DNA from 3 places in the Dyella ginsengisoli genome. Region 2 is predicted to be linked to each of the others. Evidence: predicted binding sites of a transcription regulator. Region 2 holds the regulator's gene; each other region holds the start of a gene.
The links. Region 2 encodes FliA, which starts transcription of late flagellar genes. Its sites were predicted from a motif close to TAAAGTTTNNCNNNCNNNGGCCGATAA; they were not measured.

Region 1 (3,270 bases), on a different contig from region 2:
GCGCGATAGGCGCCCTGCTGGGTGCTCGACACGCTCTCGGCGTTGGCGAGGTTGCTGGCCACGGTGTTGAGCCGCAGCGATTGCGCGGCCATGCCGGAGCCGGCGGTATCGAAGATCTTGAACATCGACATGGCGATTACCCGGTGATCGCGGTGCGCAGCATGCGGATCTGCGCGGTGATGAAGGCCAGGCTGGCCTGGTAGTGCACGCCGTTGGCGGCGAAGTTGGCCTGCTCGACCTGCTCGTCGACGGTGTTGCCGTCCATGCTGGGCTGGGTGGGGTTGCGCCACATCAGCTTGTCGGCCGCCTGCGCGGACGGATCGACCTGGCCGGCGGTGGGCGTGCTCAGTGCCAGCCCTTCGGACTGGCCGCTGGCCTGCATCAGCGCACTGCGAAAATCCACGTCGCGCGCCTGATAGCCGGGCGTGTCGGCATTGGCCAGGTTGCCGGCCAGCACTTCACTGCGGCGCTGCCACAGACCCAGCGCCTGGGTGTGGATGCCGAACAGGTTGTCGATGGGTGCACTCATGGCTTGCCTCCGCGCGGTATCGGACCGCAGGGGGCTTGAGGCAATTCGCGTGCCACGGGGCGAAAAGCGTTGCAGGAGCTGGGTTTGCACCCGGCGCCGGATTCACGCTGCGGGGGCGAAGTCGGAAAACCGACGCAGCGCCCGACCGCCTCGCCGCGGGCAGGAGGCCACCGGGTGAGTGACGGATGCCGCTACAGGGCGAGGTGCGGTCCTACAGGGCCGCGCCCTTGCAGCGGCCCTGGGTCATCTCACCCCGGCAACAGATCCAGCACCGCCTGCGCCAGCAGGTCCGGCTGGAACTTGGCGATGAAGCGGTCGGCGGCGACCTCCTTCACCATCGCCTCGTTGAACATGCCGCTGATCGAGCTGTGCAGCACGACCTTGAGTCCGCGCAGGGCGGGCGTCTCGCGGATCGCGCGGGTCAGCGCGTAGCCGTCCATCTGCGGCATCTCGATGTCCGACACCACCAGATGCACCCGCTCGGCCGGCTCCACTCCCGCCAGCTCCTGGAGCTTCTCCAGTGCACGCACGCCGTCTTCCACCATCACGCATTCGATGTTCATCTGGCGGAACACGCCTTCGATCTGGCGCCGCGCCACCAGCGAATCGTCGGCCACCAGCACGCGGCGCGGGTGCATGGCGTGGCCGTCCACGGCCCGCTGCATGTGCGCGGACAGCTCGCCCGGCACGCCGTGGATGCTGGCCAGCACGTGTTCCACGTCCACCACCGCGACCAGCGCGCCGTCCACGCGGGTGATCGCGTTGACCCGCGTACCGAAGCCCAGCGCCGGCTCCGGCGTCACCAGCGCGCTGCCGTCGCAATGCACCATGTGCTTGAGGTCGGCCACCAGGAAGCCCTGCACGGTGCGACTGAACTCGGTCACCAGCAGGTGCGCCGAGGCGACGTCCTTCAGCGGCGGATAACCCAGCGCGGCGGCCAGGTCGATCACCGCGATGGTCTGGCCGCGGTAGTCGCAGCTGCCGGCGATCAGCTCGTGCGCGCCGGGCATGCGTTCCAGCGGCGGCCGGCGCAGCACCTCGCGCACCTTGAACACGTTGATGCCGAACAGCTGCGCATCGCCCAGCCGGAACAGCAGCATCGCCACGCGGTTGTGGCCCGCCAGCCGGGTGTGCCGCTCCACGCTCTCCAACAACGCACCGCTCATGCCGGGTTTCCCTTTCGCAAGCTGCACCGCACGCGCGGTGGATCAGCGGCTATCGGCGGTGGCCGGCGCGGCTTGAGCGGACGCGGCACGGCGCCATGGCATGTGCCTTGCTTGCTCAAGTTCCGTCGCCGGCGGTCGATCCCCCGCTTGCCACCTGAAAAGGAAACGTCCGTCCATGAGCTTCATCCGCAGCCAGCATCTGGCCGCCTTCGCCCAGGCCGCCGCCGTCGGCGACGAGGCACAACTCGCCCGGCTCGGTGATCAGCATCCCCGGCTGGCGCTGGCGCTGGCGCCGCTGCTGAAGCTGGCGGCCGGACGTCCGCCCGCGGCCGTCGCGCTGCAGACCATCGAACAGCAGAGCCTGCTGCTCGGTGCCGCCCAGCAGCTCGCGCACGAACAGAAATCCCTGGAAGACTCCGCCCGCGAATGCCGCGACAGCGTCGGGCGTTTGACGGACGGCAGCGCCGGGATCTCGACGGGCCTGCAGCAGGTCGCCGCCAGCCTGGACAACGCCGACCAGGCCAGCCACGCCGGCGCCGGCAATGTCAGCGAGCTCGATGGCCAGCTGCGCTTGCTGCGCAGCGCGATGGCTGCGATGAACCGCAACCAGAACAAGCTGGCCGAACAGGTCGCGCAGATCCGCAAGCTCACCGGCGTGGTGCAGGAGATCGCCCACCAGACCAACCTGGTCGCGCTAAACGCGGCGATCGAGGCCGCCCGCGCCGGCGAGGCCGGCCGCGGCTTCGCGGTGGTCGCCGACGAGGTGAAGCAGCTCGCCGAAAAGACCACCCTCGCCACCACCGAGATCGAAACCGTCACCGGCTCGATCGGCGAATTCTCGCTGCAGCTCGACGGCGACGTGCGCCAGGGCATGCTGCGGCTGGAACGCGCGCAGCAGGGCATCGGCCAGGCCGACGCCTCGCTGCAACAGGGCGCCACCGCGCTGCAGCTGGCGCGCGAGCGCATCGGCACGCTGCGCCAGAACCACGATGCCCAGCACGTGCGCGCCACCGGCACGCAGGCCACGCTGGGCGCCTTGCAGCGCCGCGGCACCGAGGCGCGCCGACAGGCCGAAGTACTGGCCCGCTCCGCCCTGCTCTCGCAGCGGCTCGGGCTGGAGTGGCTGGAAAGCCTCAGCGGCAAGGATCCGGCCAGCCTCAGCCTCACCGTGCGCGAGTCGGCCCAGGGCATGCGCCAGGCGATGGAACTGGCGCTGGCCGAGCCGGCCGCACTGGACCGCCGCTGGTTCGACACCAGCGCGCTGCAGCGCGCGCTGGCGCGGCTGCTCGCCCAGCACCCCGGCCATCCGGCGGTGTCCGGCATGCAGGCGAGCTGCACCCGGCTGGGCGAGCGCGGCAACGCCTTTGTCGGCCTGCTGTGCGAAGGCAAGAAAGCCGAAGCCGGCGCGCTGGCCGGCGAACTCGAATCCGAGCGCGAGGCGCTGGTGAGCCAGCTCGCGCAGCTGCTGGCGGCCGAGAGCTGATGCCGCGCGCCGCCGCCCTGCTGGGCTGCCTGCTGGGTATCGGCGGCGTCGCCGCGGCCATGCCCGCGCGCGCCGGCGACGAGCCGATCAGT
Region 2 (3,270 bases):
GGCGGTGGTGCGCCACGGCGCCGCCAACGTGGCGCTGGTCAGCACCGACAACTACCGCATCGGCGCCGCCGCGCAGCTGGAGCACTACGGCCGCCTGCTCGGCGTGCGCGTGTACCCGGCCGACGACGCGGCGAGCCTGCGCCAGGTGCTGGAGATGCTCAAGGGCAAGCACACCGTGCTGATCGACACCGCCGGCGTGTCCGGCTCCGATCCGCGGCTGGAGCAGCAGATGGACGTGCTCAACGAGGTCGCCCATAGCGACGGCATCGCGCTGCGCATCTCGCTGGTGCTGGCCGCCAACGCGCAGGCGCAGTCGCTGGAGGAATCGGTGCGCGCGTACATGCCGCTGGCTCCGGCCAGCGTGCTGTTCACCAAGCTCGACGAAGCGCCCAGCCTCGGCGGCGCGCTGTCGGTGCTGATCCGCCACAAGCTGCCGCTGGACTACACCACCGACGGCCAGCGCGTGCCCGAAGACCTCGCCGTGGCCGACGCCCGCGTGCTGGTGCTGCGCGCCGCCCACGTACTCAAGACATCCGCCGCCACGGCCCCCACGCTGGACGACAGCGCGCTGGCCGAGCGCTTCGGTTTCGCGGTGGCCAGCGCATGAGCGCCGTGCTGTCGCCCGCATCGTTTTCCGCCGGCACGCTGGAAGAGCGCGCCTTCATCAAGAATCAGGCCTGGGGACTCAAGCAGATGGTTTCGTCGCTCACCGAGATGGCCGCGCCACCCGTCGTCCACCACGCGCCGACGCAGGCGGCCAACCTCGACCGGCGCCCCACGCGCCAGCGCTGCCGCACCATCGCGGTGTGCGGCGGCAAGGGCGGCGTAGGCAAGACCACGGTGGCGGTGAACCTGGGCATGACGCTGGCCATGATGGGCCACGAGACGATGCTGCTGGATGCCGACATGGGCCTGGCCAACGTCGACGTGCTGCTCGGCCTGGCGCCCTCGCGTCACCTGGGCCACATGCTCGACGGCCTGTGTGGCCTGTCCGACCTGGTGCTGGAGGCGCCGCACGGGCTGAAGGTGATTCCCGCCGGCTCCGGCGCGCGCCGGCTGGCGCAGCTGGGCTCCGGCGAGCAGGCCGCGGTGATCCGCGCCTTCGACGAGCTGCCCCAGGTGCCCGACTTCCTGCTGGTGGATACCGCCGCCGGCATCTCCGACTCGGTGGCGATGTTCGCCGCCGCGGCCGACGACGTGGTGCTGGTGGTGTGCGACGAGCCCGCCTCCATCACCGACGCCTACGCCATGGCCAAGGTGCTCAGCCGCGACTTCGGCGTGAAGCGCCTGCACATGGTGGCGAACATGGTGCGCAACCTCGGCGAGGCCAAGGCGCTGCACCAGAAGCTGGCGCGGGTCACCGACCGCTTCCTCGACGTGATGCTCGATTTCATGGGCTGGGTGCCGCAGGACGAGCGCCTGCGCCAGGCCATCCGCCGCCAGAACGCGGTGGTGGATGTGGCGCCGGGCAGCCGTTCGGCGCAGGCATTCAAGCAATTGGCCGGTGCGGCCGTTACATGGGCAGAACCCGATCGCCCGGGTCTCGACCGCATCGCATTTTTCAGTGGTCAGGCTGCACCGGCGACGGGGTGGTGAGATGAGCGTGGCAACCGAATACCTGCAACTTCAACGGCAAAGCGCCGACGAACTGGTGAAGACGCATGCGCCGCTGGTGCGGCGCATCGCCTATCACCTGATGGGGCGGCTGCCGCCCAGCGTCGACGTGGGCGATCTGATCCAGTCCGGCATGATCGGGCTGCTGGAGGCGTCGCGTAACTACGCCACCGATCGTTCGGCCAGCTTCGAGACGTACGCCGGCATCCGCATCCGTGGCGCCATGCTCGACGAGTTGCGCAAGACCGACTGGACGCCGCGCTCGGTGCATCGCAAGGCGCGCGAAGTAGCCGAGGTGGTGCGCCAGATCGAGGTGGAGACCGGTGCGGATGCCGACGACGCGGAGGTGATGAAACGGCTGGGGCTGACGGCCGATGAATACCACCAGGTGCTGGCCGATGCGGCCAGCTCCCGATTGCTGAGCCTCACGGCGCCGGACGACGGCGACGGCAGCCCGGCAATGGACGTGGCCGATTCGAGCACGCTCACTCCCGCCGAGGACATCGAGCAGACCGGCATGCGCCAGGCGCTGATCGATGCGATCACCACGCTGCCCGAGCGCGAGCAGCTGGTGATGTCGCTGTACTACGAGCAGGAACTGAACCTCAAAGAGATTGGCGCGGTGCTCGGCGTCACCGAGTCGCGGGTCTGCCAGATCCACGGCCAGGCGATCATCCGGCTGCGCGCGCGCATGACCGGCTGGCGCGACGACGACTGAGCAACGCGGGCAACACAACTTACCTACGGGCTGGCGCACGGCGACCCATCGTGCAAGTGGAGACGGGCTTGAACAAGAACATGAAGATCCTGGTGGTGGACGACTTTTCCACCATGCGCCGCATCGTGCGGAACCTGCTCGTGGAGCTGGGTTTCTCCGGCCAGCTGATCCAGGAGGCCGACGACGGCGAGAACGCGCTGGTGATGCTCAAGAGCCAGCCGTTCGACATGGTCGTGACCGACTGGAACATGCCCAACATGACCGGCATCGACCTGCTGCGCGCGATCCGCGCCGAGGCCTCGCTGAAGGGGCTGCCGGTGCTGATGGTCACCGCCGAGAACAACCGCGACCAGATCATCGCCGCCGCCCAGGCCGGCGTGAACGGCTACATCGTCAAGCCGTTCACCGCCGCCACGCTGCAGGAAAAACTCACCAAGATCTTCGAGCGGCTCGCCGCGGCAGGAGCTTCCGCATGAGCGCCCAACTCACCCTCACCCCCGACGCGCTGCCCAACGAGCTGCACGAGCTGCTCAACAGCCCTGATGGCCCGGCCTTCGAGCAGGCGCTCGATTCCATCGTGCGCCAGCGCGAGCAGAAGCTGTTCCGCGCGCTCGGCCTGCTGGCCCGCGACCTGCACGACGCCGTGCGTCGCCTCGGCGGCGAGCTGGTGCAGGACGGCTATCCGGACAGCGTCACCGACGCGCGCAAGCACCTGCAGGACGTGCTGGAGATGAGCTCGCAGGCCGCGCACCGCACGCTGGATTTCGCCGAACGCACCCGCCCGGAGGCCGAGGCGCTGGCGCACAACGCCGCGACCATCCTCGCCACGGATCCCGCCGGCAGCGACGCCGTCTGCGCGCTGGCGCAGCAGGCCAGCGCCTTCGCGCAGAGCTGCAACGCCGGCCTCAACGACATGGTGATGGCGCAGTCCTGGCAGG
Region 3 (3,270 bases), on a different contig from region 2:
CAGGGCCGTGGCGCCTTCCCGCAGGGCCCGACTGGCCGCCGCGGCCTGCTCGCCTAGCGCCGCGTTTTCCTGGGTCATCGCGTCCATCTCGATCACCGAACGGTTCACCTCGGTGATGTCGCTGGCCTGGTCGCGCGCCGAGGCCACGATCACGTGCATCGCCTCGGCCAGGCGGTTCACGCTGGCGCCGATCGATTCGATCACCTCGCCGGTGCGGGCCACGCGGTCCAGGCCACTGCGCACGGCTTCGTCACTGGCGGTGACCAGGCCGCGGATGTCCCGCGCCGCCTCGCTGCAGCGCTGGGCCAGCCCGCGCACCTCGGTGGCGACCACGCCGAAACCGCGCCCGTGCTCGCCGGCACGCGCGGCTTCCACGGCGGCATTGAGGGCGAGCAGCCGGGTCTGGAAGGCGACCTGGTCGATCAGGTCCAGCATGTCGCCCATGCTGCGGCTGGTGCGGTCGATCTCGGCCATCGAGCCGGCGGCCTCGCTCACCGCGGCCCGGCCCTGTGCGGCATGCGTGCGGGCCTCCTCGGCGGCGCGGTCGGCGCTGCGGCCCAGGTGTTCGCTCTCGGCGAGCGAGGCGGCGATGCGCGCCATCGAGCCGGCCGTGCGCTCCAGGTGCAGCGCCTGCGATTCGGTGCGCTGGCTCAGCGCATCGTTGCCCTCGGCGATCCCGGTGGCGTTGTGGTCGAGCGCGCTGGCCCGTTCGCTCACCTGCCGGACCACCGCGACCAGCTGGCGATCCATGCCGTCGAGGCTCTGCAGCAAGCGGCCGATCTCGTCGTCGTGGCCCGGATCGACCGGCTCGCCCAGCCGACCCCGGGCGATGCGCGTGGCGACCCGCGTGGCGACGGCGAGCCGCGCGGTCAGCGAACGCATCAGGCGCAAGTCCATCCAAAGCGTCAGCCCGAGCGCGACCAGCACCATGCCCAGCAGGCCATAGAGGCCACGACGGTTCGCCACATGCTGGCTGGCGGCCTGCGCCTCGCCCTCGGAAAGCGCCAGCGAGAACAGGTTTGAGAAGTCGCTCTTGAGCGGGCCGAACGCGTCCTGCAGGTCGTTGGAAACCTTCAGCCGCGCCAGGTCGTACTGCTCGGCCTTGAGCAGGCCCAGGGTCTCGTCGACGGCCTGGTCCACGGCGACGCGATGCAGTTCGATCAACCCCAGCAGCTGCTTCTGCGTGCTGCCGAGGCCGCTGTCTTCCAGCGGTGCCCAGTGCTTCTTGATGTCGACGCGGCGTGCGCCGATCTGGGTCACGGCATCGTCGAGCGAGGAAGGCAGCTCGGTCAGCGCGGCGTGCGTCACCGTCTGCAGGATGTCGTTGTAGTCGTTCTGGATGCGGCCGACTTCGGCGACCGGAGCGAGCGTGTCGGACACCACGCCCTGCAGGCGCACATCGTCCCGTCCCAGCTGGAAGGCCGCGATCAGGCAGATGCCGAGCAGCAGGCCGATCGTGCCGGCCAGTCGGGCGACGAGCCGCGCACCGAACGAGGCGCGCGGGAACGGAAGTCGGAGACGGATCGTGGGGAGGCGCAGGGACATGGGAGCACGCGAGGCGGACGGTTTCATGCCTAACGGCTATTGCGCCGTGAACTTGAGTGAAAATTCAAATATTTCTCTTATATTTCAATTATTTGAAATATATCTTTCAAGCTCGCCGAGGCGGCCGCATCGGCCTGCGGGCCAGCCGGATATCCGCCGATCGTGCAGGACGCAGAAGACAACTGCATGACCGTGCCGGTCGCCTTTCGCGGCCAACGCCCGGCGGCGCTGGAAGGGTGGTCGTCCACGACGACGGCCCGCCCGGATCGGTTGCGATCAGAGGCTGATCTGGACGCGCGCCTCCACCACGTCCGGATCGACGACCAGGCCGCGCCGGTCGCTGCGGGCCCGCACGTAGTTCGCCTGCAGCTTGAGATGACGGTTGATGTACCAGTTGGCGCCGACCGTCCAGTCGTGCTCCCTGCCGCCGGGCAGCGATGCATCGTCGAGGTTCAGCTCGCTGTAGCGCACGGCCAGTTCGACCGCGCCGGCCGCGCCCGTCGGCTTGACGTCGCCGACGTTGCCGTTGGCGTAGCTGCGCGATTCCCCGGTCAACACCCAGCTGGCGAATGCGTAGTAGCCATCGGCGTGGTAGCGCGGGCGCCCATTCCTCAGCGTGACCCGGGCGTCTAGGTACTCGGCCTGCACCGACCACGGACCACCGATCCACAGCGCCTCGGCGCCTCGGCGGTCGATGCTGTCGACGGGGGCGAGCTTGCCCGAGTCGACCAGCCTCAGCGTGGTCAGCCCCACCTCCGGCCTGGCGCGCAGGCGTGCGGCCGGATCGCTGTGGAGGCCGCGCCCGTCGGTGCTGCCCTGAGGCGTTTCGCGCGAGGCCGAAAGCCCGAGATGAACCACGTCGCCGGCGCTTCTGCGTGGCGTCCATGCAGCGCGCGCGGCGGCCATATGGCCGTCCGAATCGCCCTGCAGGTCGCCGCCCCAGTAGTAGCCCGCATCCACCAGCCAGTGCGGGCGCAGCATCGCCCAGTCTGCGCCGATGCGACGGCTGGCGTAGATCGCCTGGGTCGGCAGCGCGGTTTCGAGGAAGGTGGTCGAGCCGGTACCGGTGTTGCCCTCGAACCCCACCGGAGTCTTGGCATAGCCGACGCGAATCGCGCCGGCATCGGTGCCGAACAATGCCCTGGTCTGCACGCGGGCGTAGACGTCGAGCCAGCTCCTGGCCTGAAAGTCGAACACGGCGGTGGCGCTGTAGACGCCCTTCTTTTTGAGCAAGACGCCGAGCTCCTTGCGGCGATTGGTGTGCGCGTCCCGGAAGCGGCCGCCGTCGTCCAGGAAGCGATCGACGTCGTACTGGTACTTGAAGGCCAGGCCGAGATCCGTGCCGTCGTCGAACACATGATGGGTGGGCCAGTCGCCAGCAGGACCGTATGGCTGATGGCACGCCGCGTGAGCCGCGGTCGAGGCGATCAACGCCAGCGCAACGGGGGCGAGCTGGAGCGGCTTTCATTCTCATCGGTGCGGATCCGGAGGTGGCAGTGGGCCAGGCGGCCGATCGGATGGCGGCGCGGGCCGCCTGGTGCTGCGGCGTTGGCGCACGACTCGCTACACTCGACCTTGGCGCCGGCCGGCGCGCGGAAGCGGTGTATCGATGTTCGAACTCAAGGGCATGCTGTCGCTGCACGCGGGCGATCGCCATGTGGGCGGACTCGACCGGATCGAGCTGCTCGCAGCGATTGCCGAAACCGGCAGCATCAGCGCGGCTGC

Region 1: ISP17_RS07625 (chemotaxis protein) is a predicted target of FliA. The motif match lies at 1,745-1,771, and genes of this name have one in related genera.
Region 3: ISP17_RS13965 (methyl-accepting chemotaxis protein) is a predicted target of FliA. The motif match lies at 1,575-1,601, and genes of this name have one in related genera.

Annotation. Positions count from the first base shown of each region.
Region 1 is NZ_JADIKM010000002.1:138,232-141,501, forward strand. Features, by position in the region: gene flgC (flagellar basal body rod protein FlgC) at 1-131, opposite strand, end outside; gene flgB (flagellar basal body rod protein FlgB) at 137-529, opposite strand; gene ISP17_RS07625 (chemotaxis protein) at 778-1,695, opposite strand; gene ISP17_RS07630 (methyl-accepting chemotaxis protein) at 1,871-3,178, shown strand; gene flgA (flagellar basal body P-ring formation chaperone FlgA) at 3,178-3,270, shown strand, end outside.
Region 2 is NZ_JADIKM010000001.1:1,116,624-1,119,893, forward strand. Features, by position in the region: gene flhF (flagellar biosynthesis protein FlhF) at 1-607, shown strand, start outside; gene ISP17_RS05025 (MinD/ParA family protein) at 604-1,596, shown strand; gene ISP17_RS05030 (RNA polymerase sigma factor FliA) at 1,598-2,332, shown strand; gene ISP17_RS05035 (chemotaxis response regulator CheY) at 2,401-2,808, shown strand; gene ISP17_RS05040 (protein phosphatase CheZ) at 2,805-3,270, shown strand, end outside.
Region 3 is NZ_JADIKM010000003.1:821,993-825,262, reverse strand. Features, by position in the region: gene ISP17_RS13965 (methyl-accepting chemotaxis protein) at 1-1,545, opposite strand, end outside; gene ISP17_RS13960 (OprO/OprP family phosphate-selective porin) at 1,822-2,982, opposite strand; gene ISP17_RS13955 (TOBE domain-containing protein) at 3,155-3,270, shown strand, end outside.